Regions from separate parts of the Streptomyces sp. NPDC026417 genome, predicted to be linked through region 3. Evidence: riboswitches for the same ligand, from Rfam matches in the RefSeq annotation. Region 3 holds a riboswitch; each other region holds the start of a gene.

Region 1 (4,355 bases), on a different contig from region 3:
GCCCGGCTGGGGCGCTGCTCGGCACGGCTCGGCGCCGCACTGCGAAAGGACCACACCCCGGCCGACCTCGCACACGCCGGGCCGGCACCGGAGTCACCGGGACCCCGGCCCGCCGCCCCTCACACCGCCGGTGCGATCCGCAGCTTGATGTCGTCCGGCGACAGGCTGCCCTTGGCCGCCACGTGGTCCCCGGAGGACTCGCCGCGCAGCCGGCGTCCGATCCACGGCACCAGATACTCCCGGGCCCACTGGATGTTGTCGCGGCGCATCTCGAAGGTGCCCCGCGGCGGCAGCGGCGGCCAGGGCTGGTCGGGGTCCGCCGGGACCTCCAGGCCGAGGACCTGGCCGGCCCGCAGGGCGACCCGGGTGTGGCCCTCGGGCGAGAGATGCAGCCGGTCGCCGTCCCAGGCACGCCGGTCCTGGATGGTCCTCAGGGACCACAGGTCGAGCACCGGGCAGCCGTAGCGGTCGGCGATCGCCCGCACATGCCCGTTGTACGTGGCGATCTTGCCGCGCAGATGCTTGAGCACGGGCACGCCGCGGGTGTCGAACCCGGTGGTCACGAGGACGGTGCCGACGGCCGACGTGAGGTCGGCGACCGCCCGCTCGAAGCGCTCGGCGACCTCGTCGGGGTCGGTGCCCGGCCGGATGATGTCGTTGCCGCCCGCGCAGAAGGAGACCAGGTCCGGGGCCAGCGCCTTGGCCTGCTGGAGCTGGCTCTCGACGATCTGGTCCAGCAGCTTCCCGCGTACGGCGAGATTGGTGTAGCCGAAGTCGCCCTCGGGGCGCCGGTCGGCGAGCAGCACCGCGAACCGGTCGGCCCAGCCGACGAAGGCCCCGTCCGGACCGGGATCGCCGACGCCCTCGGTGAAGCTGTCCCCCACCGCCACGTACGACCCGATCACTGCTCTGTTGTCACTCTTCGAATCGTCTGCCACATCGGCCCATGATTCACCGTGCGATGTGAGCTACGCGACCGTAGGAAGGGGTTGACGGGCGGTGAGATAAGCCACTCGTCAAGTATTGGTCAATCCCGGAATAAGGCGCCGTACAGGGGCGGTTGACGAGCCTCAACGCCCGCGCACGCGTGGCACGCCGAAGGCCGGACCCCGGGGATCGGGGGTCCGGCCTTCGGCGGCGGTGCGGGCGTCAGCCGATGGAGACGCCGTGCGCGCGGAGGTACGCGATCGGGTCCACGTCCGAGCCGTAGTCCGGGCTGGTGCGGATCTCGAAGTGCAGGTGCGGTCCGGTGACGTTGCCGGTCGCGCCGGACAGGCCTATCTGCTGGCCGCCGGTCACGGTCTGCCCGGCCGAGACGGACAGCGAGGACATGTGGGCGTACTGGGAGTACTGGCCGTCGGTGTGCCGGATGACGACCTGGTTGCCGTAGGCGCCGCCCCAGCCGGCCGAGACGACGGTGCCCGGGCCCACGGACTTGATGGAGGTGCCGGTCGGGACCACGAAGTCGACGCCGGTGTGGTAGCCGCTGGACCACATGCTGCCCGCGGTCCTGTAGGAGGTGCCGACCGTGGCGCCCTCGACGGGCAGCGTGTAGCCGGAGGTGTTGGCGGCCGGAGCGGCCTGGGTCTTGGTCGTCTGGGTGCTCGTGCCGGACGACGGGGCGGCCTTGGCCGCGGCCTTGCCGCCGAGGGTCAGCTTCAGGCCGGGGTGGATCAGCGCGGGGTCGCCGCCGATGACCTTGCGGTTGTCGGCGTAGAGCTTCTTCCAGCCGCCGCTGACGTGCTGCTCGTCAGCGATCTTCGCGAGGGAGTCGCCGGACTTCACCGCGTACGTCTTCGTCGTGGCCTTCTGGGCGGCGACGGGAGCGGAGGCGACGGTCTTCTCCGCGGCGGAGGAGACGGCGGCCGTCGGGGTGGCGGCGTGGGCGCCGGCGGCTCCCATCAAGGGCAGCGCGAGCGCGGCGCCACCGGTTCCGGCGACGGCGATGGTGCGGGAGAAGCGCAGGGACTTCGGACGGCGGTGCTTACCCTTGGCGGGCATGGCGAATTCCTCTCCGGCGCCTGCGAGGTGAGCTGTCGGGTGCGAGCTGGAGATGCCCGGCCGCGTTGCGCGCGGCTTTACCCCAAGCCTGTTCCGGAGACCGGAACAGGCGTCGTGCCTGTGGGTCCCCCGCTCCTGCCGTGTACGGGTGAGTGTGCGGGATTCCGGGCGGCGGCAGGATTGGGCGTCCGTCCGGAGTGAGGGTGAACGTAAGCGACATGAGAGTGCGTCGACAAGCTTGTGGGGTTTCTGTGCACACCCCTTTCTTGATCCATGCCCGAATTGGCGGTCACTGTCCGTGGATAGGCGATCTTTCCTGGTCCGTAATCCCCCCGGAAATGCTGCGGATTTGAGAATCCCGGAACGCCACGCATTGTCACCGTTATGACGCTGCTCACTCGACCGCACGCCACCAGGCCCTAATTCATTGCTAGTTGGCCGCTTTGCAGGCAAAACGGGCAGAACACCCAGAAGCGACAGGGGGGACGCGCGACGCGGCGAGGCGTCACCCCGGTCCGGGTGACGCCTCGCACCGGAGGCGGTGCGGACGCCGTCAGGCGAGGGCCCGGAAGCCGCGCAGCCGCAGGGAGTTGCCGACCACGAAGACCGAGGAGAGCGCCATGGCGGCTCCGGCGATCATCGGATTGAGCAGGCCCGCCGCGGCGAGCGGCAGGGCGGCGACGTTGTAGGCGAAGGCCCAGAACAGGTTGGACCTGATGGTGCGCAGGGTCCTGCGGGCCAGCCGGATCGCGTCGGCCGCCGCCCGCAGGTCGCCGCGGACGAGGGTGAGATCGGCGGCCTCGATGGCCGCGTCGGTGCCGGTGCCCATCGCGAGGCCGAGGTCGGCCCGGGCCAGGGCGGCGGCGTCGTTGACGCCGTCCCCGACCATGGCGACGCTGCGGCCTTGGCCCTGAAGGCGCTCGACGACACCGGCCTTGTCCTCGGGCATGACCTCCGCGATCACCTCGTCGATGCCGACCTCGGCCGCCACGGACGCGGCGACCGTCCTGTTGTCCCCGGTCAGCAGCACCGGCGTGAGGCCGAGGCCGCGCAGCCGCCGGACGGCCTCGGCACTGGTCTCCTTGACCGCGTCGGCGACCTCCAGGACCGCGCGGGCCTCCCCGTCCCAGGCGACCACGACCGCGGTGCGCCCGGCGGCCTCGGCCCCGGCCGCGGCGCGCTCCAGTCCGGCGGGCAGGCTCACCGCCCTCTCCCGCAGGAGGCGGACGCGGCCGGCGAGGACGGCGTGTCCGTCCACGACGCCCTGCACCCCCAGTCCGGCGATGCCCGCGAAATCCTCCGGGACGGGCAGGGCGAGGTCCCGCTCGGTCGCCGCGGCGACGACGGCCCGGGCGACGGGATGCTCCGAGGCGTGCTCCAGGGCTCCCGCAAGCCGCAGCACCTCGGCCTCGTCGGCCCCGTCGGCGGTGTGGACGGCGAGCAGCGTCATCCGCCCGGTGGTGACGGTGCCGGTCTTGTCCAGGAGGATCGTGTCGACCCCGCGGGTGGTCTCCAGCATCTCGGGACCCTTGATCAGAATGCCCAACTGCGCGCCGCGCCCCGTGCCGACCATGAGCGCGGTGGGGGTCGCCAGGCCCAGGGCACAGGGGCAGGCGATGACCAGGACGGCCACCGCCGCGGTGAACGCGGCCGTGAGGCCGGCCCCGCTGCCCAGCCAGAAGCCGAGGGTGCCGAGCGCGAGGGCGATGACGACGGGCACGAACACGGCGGAGATCCGGTCGGCCAGGCGCTGGGCCGCCGCCTTTCCGCTCTGCGCGTCCTCCACCAGCCGGGCCATGCGGGCCAGTTGGGTGTCGGCGCCGACGCGGGTGGCCTCGACGACCAGTCGGCCACCGGCGTTCAGGGCGGCCCCCGTGACCGCGTCACCGACACCGGTCTCGACCGGCACCGATTCGCCGGTCAGCAGGGAGGCGTCCACCGCCGAGGCGCCCTCGACGACGACGCCGTCGGTGGCGATCTTCTCCCCCGGCCGGACGACGAAGCGGTCCCCGGCGCGCAGCTCACCGACGGGGATCAGCCGCTCGCGGCCCTCCCGCAGGACGGTGACCTCCTTGGCCCCCAGCTCCAGCAGTGTCCTGAGGGCGGCACCGGCCCGGCGCTTGGAGCGTGCCTCGAAGTACCTGCCGGCCAGGAGGAACGCGGTGACACCGGCGGCCGCCTCCAGATAGATGTTCCCGGCCCCGTCGACGCGGGCGATGGTGAGCTCGAAGGGGTGGGTCATGCCGGGGGTGCCGGCGGAACCGAGGAACAGCGCCCACAGCGACCATCCGAAGGCGGCCGACGTACCCACCGAGACGAGCGTGTCCATGGTGGCGGCGCCGTGGCGGGCGTTG
Region 2 (4,355 bases), on a different contig from region 3:
TCAGCGTGTTGAACCGCTTGACGGCGTTGGTCGAGCGGGCGGCCATGCCGTACGCCTCGTCGACGCGGCGCAGCGCCTGCGGGAAGCTGATCTTCTCCCGCTGGGCGAGGGCGTCGATCATGGCCTCCGCGCGGTCGCCGATGCCGCGCTTGGGCACGTTCATGATGCGGCGCAGCGGGACCGAGTCCTCCGGGTTCGACAGCACGCGCAGATACGCGAGGACGTCCCGGACCTCCTTGCGCTCGTAGAAGCGGACGCCGCCGACGACCTTGTACGGCAGGCCGACGCGGATGAAGACCTCTTCGAAGACACGGGACTGGGCGTTCGTCCGGTAGAAGACGGCGACGTCGCCGGCCTTGGCCTCGCCCGCGTCGGTGAGGCGGTCTATCTCGTCGGCGACGAACTGCGCCTCGTCGTGCTCGGTGTCGGCGACGTAGCCGGTGATGCGGGCGCCGGCGCCGGCGTTGGTCCACAGGTTCTTGGGGCGGCGGCTCTCGTTGCGCTCGATGACGGCGTTCGCGGCGCTCAGGATCGTCTGCGTGGAGCGGTAGTTCTGCTCCAGGAGGATTGTGGTCGCGTCCGGGTAGTCCTCCTCGAACTGGAGGATGTTGCGGATCGTCGCTCCGCGGAACGCGTAGATCGACTGGTCGGCGTCACCGACGACGCACAGCTCGGCGGGCGGCAGGTCACCCTCGGCCGGGGGCACGTCCACGGGGTGCTCGCCGGTGCCGACGAGCTCGCGGACGAGGGCGTACTGCGCGTGGTTGGTGTCCTGGTACTCGTCGACGAGCACGTGGCGGAAGCGGCGGCGGTAGTGCTCGGCCACGTCGGGGAAGGCGCGCAGCAGATTGACCGTCGTCATGATCAGGTCGTCGAAGTCGAGGGCGTTGGCCTCGCGCAGGCGCGACTGGTACATGGCGTAGGCCTGGGCGAGGGTCTTCTCGAAGCCGTCGGTGGCCTGGGCGGCGAAGTCCTCCTCGTCGATCAGCTCGTTCTTCAGGTTCGAGATCTTGGCGCTGAAGGACTTGGGCGGGAAGCGCTTGGGGTCGAGGTCCAGGTCGCGGCAGACCAGGGCCATGAGGCGCTTGGAGTCGGCGGCGTCGTAGATGGAGAAGGAGGAGGTGAAGCCGAGCCTCTTCGACTCGCGGCGCAGGATGCGGACGCACGCGCTGTGGAAGGTCATCACCCACATCGCGTTCGCGCGGGGGCCGACGAGCTGCTCGACGCGCTCCTTCATCTCGCCCGCGGCCTTGTTCGTGAAGGTGATCGCGAGGATCTGGCCGGGGTGCACATGGCGCTCGCCCAGCAGATGGGCGATGCGGTGCGTGAGCACGCGGGTCTTGCCGGAGCCGGCTCCGGCCACGATGAGCAGGGGCGAGCCGGCGTGCACCACGGCCGCGCGCTGGTTCTCGTTCAGACCGTCGAGCAGCGCCGCCGGGTCCACCGCGGGGCGGACGGCGCCGTCGCGGTAGTAGCCGTCCCGGCTCGGGGGCACGTCGAAGCGGCCGCCGAACAGGTCGTCCGGAAGCTGCTCGGGCGTCCCGTCCTCGGGCGGCGGCGGGGGCTCTCCCTCGTGGGCCCCGGAGGGCTTGAGGTCCGCCAGGAAGCTGTCGTCAAAGAGGCTGCTCATCGCCTTCCGAGTCTAGGCCGCCCCACTGACACCCCGCGGCCACCTCCGGAACTCGGCCGGTTTCCGGGAGCAGGGCGGGCCGGGCAGGGGCTCCCCGCCGGGCCGGCGGACCCGCGTACGGAGGCCGCGGGACGGCACCCCTCTCGCCCTCCGGAACCGCGCTGTCACCTCCGGTGATGGCGTGAACGAGACGCACAACACGCCGGATGATTCGGGACAAGTACCGGAAAACGATCCGGACCGGCGGCTCGTCTCGGCCTCCGCGAAAAAGGTCACGGAAATGTATCGGGCATATCGAACATCAACCTTCACAGAAGCCACACGCGTTGGCTAGCGTGCCGGTCAGGCCGCCCGACCCCCACCGGCGAACGTCGCCGGGCCGCGCGGCCTCCGCCGAGTCCGGCGCGCCTGTGCGCCAGCCGGAGCCGGGGACCCACCGACCTTTGGGGTGAATCGGTCCGACCGCCTTGTCGGGCGCGGACCGTAGGGCAACCCTTCCGAACCACCCGCCCGAACCCGACAGCTAACTCGGTAGGCGGATCATGGAAGGAGTCGCCTCTCTTGGCGTCGCATCGCAAATGGCGTCCCGCGGGTACGCGCGTAGCGGGCGTACGGGCCCCGGGTCTCGCCACGGCCGCCCTCACCTCCGTGGCCCTGCTGTCGCAGACGGCGAACGCCGCGCCGGCCGAGCCCAAGCCGAGCCTGGAGGAAGTCCAGAAGAAGGTGGACGACCTCTACCACCAGGCCGAGACGGCCACCCAGAAGTACAACGCGGCCAAGGAGAAGAGCTCCAAGCAGCGCCGTCGCGTGGACACCCTCCTCGACGACGTGGCCAAGCGCACCGAGAAGCTCAACACCGCGCGCGAGGAACTGGGTTCGTACGCCGCCGCCCAGTACCGCACGGGAGCCGCCGCCCCCGACACCGCGACCCTCCTGCTCGCGGACGACCCGCAGGACTACTTCGACCAGACCCAGCTGATGAGCCGCCTGACGACTCGCCAGAAGGAGGCCGTCGACGACTACGTCACCGAGCAGGCGGCCACGACGAAGAAGCGGGCGGAGGCCTCCGAGAGCCTGGAGAAGCTGACCACCTCGCAGCGGACGCTGAAGTCGACCAAGGCGGAGGTGCAGCGCAAGCTCGCCGACGCCCGCGGACTGCTCTCGAAGCTCACGGCCGAGGAGAAGGCGCGGCTCGCGGCGATCGAGGAGAAGAAGCGGGCCGAGGCCGAGCGCAAGGCCGAGGAACTGGCCCGGCAGCAGGCCGCGGAGGAGAAGCAGCGCCAGGAGGCCGCCCCGCAGGACCAGGGGTCGACGGCGGGCAGTACGGGCGGCACGGCGGACGACGCGTCGTACGCCACCAAGGCCGACAAGGCGCTCGCGTTCGCCCGGGCGCAGATCGGCAAGCCGTACGTCTGGGGCGCGACGGGCCCGGACTCGTACGACTGCTCCGGTCTCACCCAGGCCGCCTGGAAGGCCGCCGGGGTCTCCCTGCCGCGCACCACCTGGGACCAGGTCGACGCGGGCACCACGGTCCCGCTCTCCGACATCAAGCCCGGTGACCTGGTCTTCTTCTACGACGACATCAGCCACGTCGGGCTGTACGTCGGCAACGGGATGATGATCCACGCCCCGAAGCCGGGCGCGTACGTCCGCGAGGAGTCGATCTACTACGACGGCGAGTCGTCGATCCACAGCGTGGTGCGCCCCGCCTGAGGGCGGATCCGCGGGCGGGCCGCCGCGGCCGTGTCCGGCGTGACCCGACGGTCACGCCGGGCCCGGGCCCCGGTCCGGTGCGAAGCCGGAGGCCGGGCCCGGCGAACGGGACCGGCGGTCGGCGGTCGGCGGTCGGCGGTCAGGTCCAGAGCACCGCGATGAAGATGTTCGCCGTGGTCAGCAGGCCCACCGTGGCGAAGGCGCCCTTCCCGACCTTCTCCTCGTCGCGCTTCACGTAGACGAGCCCCAGGATCACGATCAGCAGGGCGAGCTTCACGCCGATCTTGATGTTGTCGAGCGAGTTGTCGTCGGCCTGATTGAGGCCGACCAGTACGACGCCCGTGACCAGCATGGTGAGCGCGCCGTGCAGCATCGCGGGGACGAACCGGGCCGTGCCCCGGCCCATCGCCTTCATCTGGGTGAGAAAGCCGCCGAGGAGCGCGGCGATCCCGATGATGTGCAGGCCGACGAAGAGATGGATGAGTACGTCCATGGGGCCGGAGCCTAATCGGGGGCCCCGCCGCGCCCCTGCACCGCCCCCACCCCCGAGCCCGCCCGCCCGGGCCGGTTCAGCACGGGTCAGGTCGGACCAGGCCGGGTCGGTCGGGTCGGGTCGGGTCGGGTCGGGTCGGTGGGCTCATAGCACCGGCGTCCCGGGCCCCGCCCGGAGAACCGCCGCATCGGTCAGCACTCCGAGCCAAGCCGACGTCCGCGGGCCACGATCCCGGTCGCATACGGTCACCTCGCGGTCCTCTCGCGTCACTTCCGCACATGGGGTCACGGTCCGGTCACAACCAGGTTTAGCGTCCTCCCCCAGGTGACCGGCTCTCCACCGCCGCCCGGGCCAGGGGCGGCAGCCGGACACCTCCGCCGAAAGGTCCGGCGGCGTCCCGCTCCCCCTGCGCGGGCGCCGTCGGACGCGTCACCGCCTTTCGCTCGGGCGGCCGTGCGGGAGGAGTCGTCGCGAAAGGATGTGTGCCCTCGTGGCATCGCACCGCAAGCCCGGACCACG
Region 3 (4,355 bases):
CTTGCGGGTGAACGGCGTTGCTGTCGGGATACCGGACGACGTCCGGTTCACGCCGGGCCGTTGGGACGTTCGATCCGTATTCTTCGGATCATGGCCGCTCCGACTGCATATTCACTCATCGCCACTGACCTGGACGGAACGCTGCTGCGCGGCGACGACACCCTCTCCGACCGGTCGCGGGCCGCGCTGGCGCGGGTGGCCGAGGCGGGGGCCCGGCATCTCGTGGTGACCGGCCGCCCGGCACCCCGGGTGCGTCCGCTGCTCGCCGAACTCGGCAGCGAGGGGCTGGCGGTGTGCGGGCAGGGCGCGCAGCTGTACGACGCCGGGGCCGGCCGTCTGCTGTGGTCGGTGACCCTGGACCGTGAGCTGGCCGAGACCGCGCTCGGCAAGATCGAGGCCGAGGTCGGTCAGGTCTTCGCGGCCGTGGACCAGGACGGAGTGGACGGGCTCACGCTCATCGAGCCCGGCTACCTGATGCCGCACCCGACCCTGCCCGCGGTGCGGGTGCGGCGGCGCGACGACCTCTGGGCGGAGCCGATCAGCAAGGTGCTGCTCCGCCACTCCGCGCTGTCCGACGACGAGTTGGCGTCGGTGGCCAGAGCGACGGTCGGTTCACTGGCGACGGTCACCATGTCGGGGCCCGGCACCGTCGAACTCCAGCCATGTGGCGTGACCAAGGCGACGGGTCTCGCGCTCGCCGCCGGACACCTGGGCCTGTCGCCGGCGGACACGATCGCCTTCGGTGACATGCCCAACGACCTTCCCATGTTCGACTGGGCGGCCCGCGGCGTCGCCATGGCCAACGCACATCCCGAACTCAAGGCGGTCGCCGACGAGATCACCCTGTCGAACGAGGAGGACGGCATCGCCGTGGTCCTGGAACGGCTGTTCCCCGGCCCTCGGGACCGGGGAACGGCAGCGGCCGTGCCGGTGCAGGGCGCGGCGGGCGCCCTGCACCGTGCGGCTCAGTAGGCGCCGAAGACGTTGTCGATCGAGCCGTACTTGTCGGCGGCGTAGTTGCAGGCCGCCGTGATGTTCGCGACGGGGTCGTACGGGTCCATCGACGTGCCGTCCACGTGGTACGCGGCGAAGGTCGGGTCGATGACCTGGAGGAGACCCTTGGACGGCGTGCCGGCCACGGCGTTGGAGTCCCAGTTGTTGATGGCCTGCGGGTTGCCGGACGACTCGCGCATGACGTTGCGGTGGATGCCCTCGTAGCTGCCCGGGATGCCCTTCTGGGACATGATGTCCAGGGCTTCCTTGATCCAGCCGTCCAGGTCGTTCGTGTAGGTCTTCGCGGCCGCGGGGGCGGCGGCGCTCTTGGCCGTCGCGGTGGCCGCCTTCGCGGTTCCCCCGACGGTCTTCGTGCCGACCGTCAGCTTCAGGCCCGGCCGGATCAGCGACGGGTCGCTGCCGATGACCGCGCGGTTGGCCTCGTACAGCTTCTTCCAGTCGCTGCCCTTGGCGTGCTCGCGGGCGATCTTGGACAGGGTGTCGCCCAGGGCCACCTTGTAGGTGACGAGCTGGACCTGCGGGACCGCGGCCGGTGCGGACTGCGCGGCCTGCGCCGGCTGCGCCGCCTGGGCGCCGGTCGCGCCGATGACGGGGAGCACGAGCGCGGCTCCGCCCGTTCCGACGGCGACGAGCCCGCGGGTGAGGGCGTTGTTTCTGGGACGACGGTGCTTGCCGCGAGCGGCCATGGCGAATTTCCTCTCCGGTGCCTGCGAGGTGAGCTGTCGGGTTCGGGCTGGAGTTGCCCGGCCGCACGGTGACGCGCGACTTCACCCCGAGCCGCTCCGGTGCGTCCGGATCGGCGGCTTACCTGGGTCCCCCGCTCCTGCCGTGCGTGGGTGGGTGGGGTCACCGAGCGGCGGCAGGATTAGGCGGGTCCGCTCGGATCGACTGGAACGTATGCGAGAGCACATGTCCGAAACAAGGCCCGATTTCCCATCGCAGGGCTTTTGATCTACCTCTGAGCAGGGGGGAAATAGTCCGATTAGACCGGAACGTGAAACTCAACTTGCCTTTAGCAAATGGAGACTTGTCCGGCCCGCCGAGCCGGAAGATCCATTGCCGCGTGACCCATTTCACGCAACCAAGCCCCATCAATGGGGCGCGATGCGGCCAACTCGGGCATTACAGGCACCGACCGGGCGGCCGGACACCGGCCGCTCCCGCGCGCCGGCTCCGTTCGTCGGCCCGTCGGGCGCGGCGGCGGAGGGCTAGCCGGCCGTGCGCGGGATGCGCCTCTCCCAGGTGCGGTGGAAGACGACCTCGTCGCCGTCCTTGCAGACGACCTCGTTCCGGGTGACGAAGTCCCTTGCGTCGCAGGTGATTTCGGAGTGGGTCTCCACGTGGGCGTGCCAGGAGTCCTCCGGCCGGTGGAACCGGATCGACCAGTCGGCGCGGGCGCGGGCGGAGAGCGGGTCCGACTCGTCCGTGGTGTACGTCTCCAGGGCGTCCTCGGTGACTTCGAGGCCGTCGGGGTACACGCGGGTGCCGCCCTGGCGCGGGTCCACCTCCAGTCGCCAGGTGCCCGCGGCGACGTCCCGCACGACCAGCCGTTCCGGGCGGGGTTCGTCCAGCGTGGCCGGGACCACCGCGCCGAGCGGCGGTGCCTCCTCCGCCTCCTCGAAGGTCACCGAGGGGTCCAACTCCCTGGCTCGTACCGGAAGTTCCAGCGAACTGCCCTCCGGGTGCAGCGTGAAGCCGGCGTCCGAGCCCGGCTGGGGCCAGACCCACGGCCAGTAGGCCGAGGAGACCGACAGCCGGATGCGGTGGCCCGGGGGGAAGGCGTGGCCGATGGCGGTCAGCTCGAAGGCCACCTCCTGCGTGGCGCCGGGCGGCCACTCCACCACCCGGTCCGTGCCCTCCCGGGCGGAGAGGTTCAGCACGCCGCGCGTGACGAGCGTCGACGCACCGTCCGGGAACACGTCGCAGACCCGCGCGATCACCTGCCCGCGCGGCACCGGCGAGGTCAGCCGCAGCCGGACCCGCGGGCGGCCCAGCACCCAGGTCTCCTCCCGCACCTCGAACTCGAAGCACGCCGACTTCGCGTCCTCGTCCCGCTGGTCGGGCGGCAGGTCGGCGTCGCCGCCGAGGGGGAGGAAGCGGCCGGCGTCCAGGCCCGTGTGCAGGGGCGAGCGCACCGGTACGGGCACGCCCTGAAGCGCGTACGACACCGGTGTCACCGACGGCGGGGGCCAGGCGTCGTCCCCCACCCAGCGGCCGGGCAGGTCCGGGTAGACCGTGGCCGGCCGGTGCGAATCGGTGATGTACGCGCGCAGCAGCGGTTCGGACATCACGTCGGCGGTGCCGTCCCTGCCGTCGGTGCCGTCCCTGCCGTCGGTGCGGGCCCGTCCGTCGGTGCCGTCCCCGTCCGAGGTGCCGACGCCGTCCGGGCCCGGCTTCAGCCAGTGGTCCCACCAGCGCAGCGTCTCCTGCAGGAAGCCGATCGCGGGGCCGGGCGGCAGCCCCCGGTCGGGGTACTGGTGCGACCAGGGTCCGATCAGGCCCCGTACGCGGTCGGCCGGGAGGTACTCCACCAGCCGCAGGACGGTGTCCCGGTACGGGTCGTGCCAGCCGCCGACCGCCAGTACCGCGGCCCGGACCGACCCGTAGTCCTCGCGCACGCCGCCGCTCCGCCAGTACGCGTCCCGGGTCTGGTGCGCGAGCCAGGCGTGGACGGGTGGCTCCACGGCCGCCAGCCGCTTCACCCACATGTCGCGCCACATCACCTGGCCGACGTGCCGCGGGTCCGGCGGCCGGGAGGCGAAGGCGAGCATCGCCGCCGCCCGGGCGTGCAGGCCGCAGGCGAGGACGGAACCGCCCAGGTAATGCCGGTCGTTGTCGTAGCGGTCGTCCGTCGAGCAGACCGCGACGACCGCCTTGAGCGGTCCGGGTGCGAGGGCCGCGACGCGGAGGGAGTCGAGCCCGCCCCAGGACAGGCCGAACATGCCGACGCTGCCGCTGCACCACGGCTGGTCGGCGAGCCACCGGACGACCTCGGCCCCGTCGAGGGCCTCCCCGGGGGCGTGCTCGTCCGCCGGCAGGCCCTCCGAGTTGCCGTGGCCGCGGACGTCCACGCGCACCGACGCGTAGCCGTGGCCCGCGTACCAGGGGTGGCGCTGCCAGTCGCGGGGCGCGGTCCGGTCCGTCAGGCGGTGCGGGAGGTACTCCAGCAGCGCCGGTACCGGCTCGTCGGTGACCGGGCGCCACACCCGTGCGTACAGCCGCATCCCGTCCGGCAGCGGGATCAGGACGTCCTCGTGCACCGACTCGTAGGGGAACGACGTACGGATGTGCGGGCTCATCGCGGTGACCTCGGGGAGTGGGGTTGCCGTGCCTCGGGGAGC

What was found. A riboswitch is a leader RNA that binds a small molecule or an ion and turns the genes downstream of it on or off. The one in region 3 is predicted to bind cyclic di-AMP.
Region 1: linked by a shared signal. The riboswitch ahead of ACZ4NT_RS22545 (M23 family metallopeptidase) and the one ahead of ACZ4NT_RS26870 (LysM peptidoglycan-binding domain-containing protein) in region 3 are both predicted to bind cyclic di-AMP.
Region 2: linked by a shared signal. The riboswitch ahead of ACZ4NT_RS30910 (NlpC/P60 family protein) and the one ahead of ACZ4NT_RS26870 (LysM peptidoglycan-binding domain-containing protein) in region 3 are both predicted to bind cyclic di-AMP.

The regions. Positions count from the first base shown of each region.
Region 1 is NZ_JBVHPY010000014.1:135,892-140,246, reverse strand. It holds gene ACZ4NT_RS22550 (SGNH/GDSL hydrolase family protein) at 120-905, opposite strand; gene ACZ4NT_RS22545 (M23 family metallopeptidase) at 1,150-2,001, opposite strand; cyclic di-AMP (ydaO/yuaA leader) riboswitch at 2,006-2,162, opposite strand; gene ACZ4NT_RS22540 (heavy metal translocating P-type ATPase) at 2,555-4,355, opposite strand, start outside.
Region 2 is NZ_JBVHPY010000023.1:121,026-125,380, forward strand. It holds gene pcrA (DNA helicase PcrA) at 1-1,630, opposite strand, end outside; cyclic di-AMP (ydaO/yuaA leader) riboswitch at 2,012-2,183, shown strand; gene ACZ4NT_RS30910 (NlpC/P60 family protein) at 2,192-3,343, shown strand; gene ACZ4NT_RS30915 (hypothetical protein) at 3,483-3,836, opposite strand; gene ACZ4NT_RS30920 (C40 family peptidase) at 4,327-4,355, shown strand, end outside.
Region 3 is NZ_JBVHPY010000018.1:160,357-164,711, reverse strand. It holds gene ACZ4NT_RS26875 (HAD family hydrolase) at 91-972, shown strand; gene ACZ4NT_RS26870 (LysM peptidoglycan-binding domain-containing protein) at 966-1,700, opposite strand; cyclic di-AMP (ydaO/yuaA leader) riboswitch at 1,704-1,863, opposite strand; gene ACZ4NT_RS26865 (CocE/NonD family hydrolase) at 2,223-4,313, opposite strand.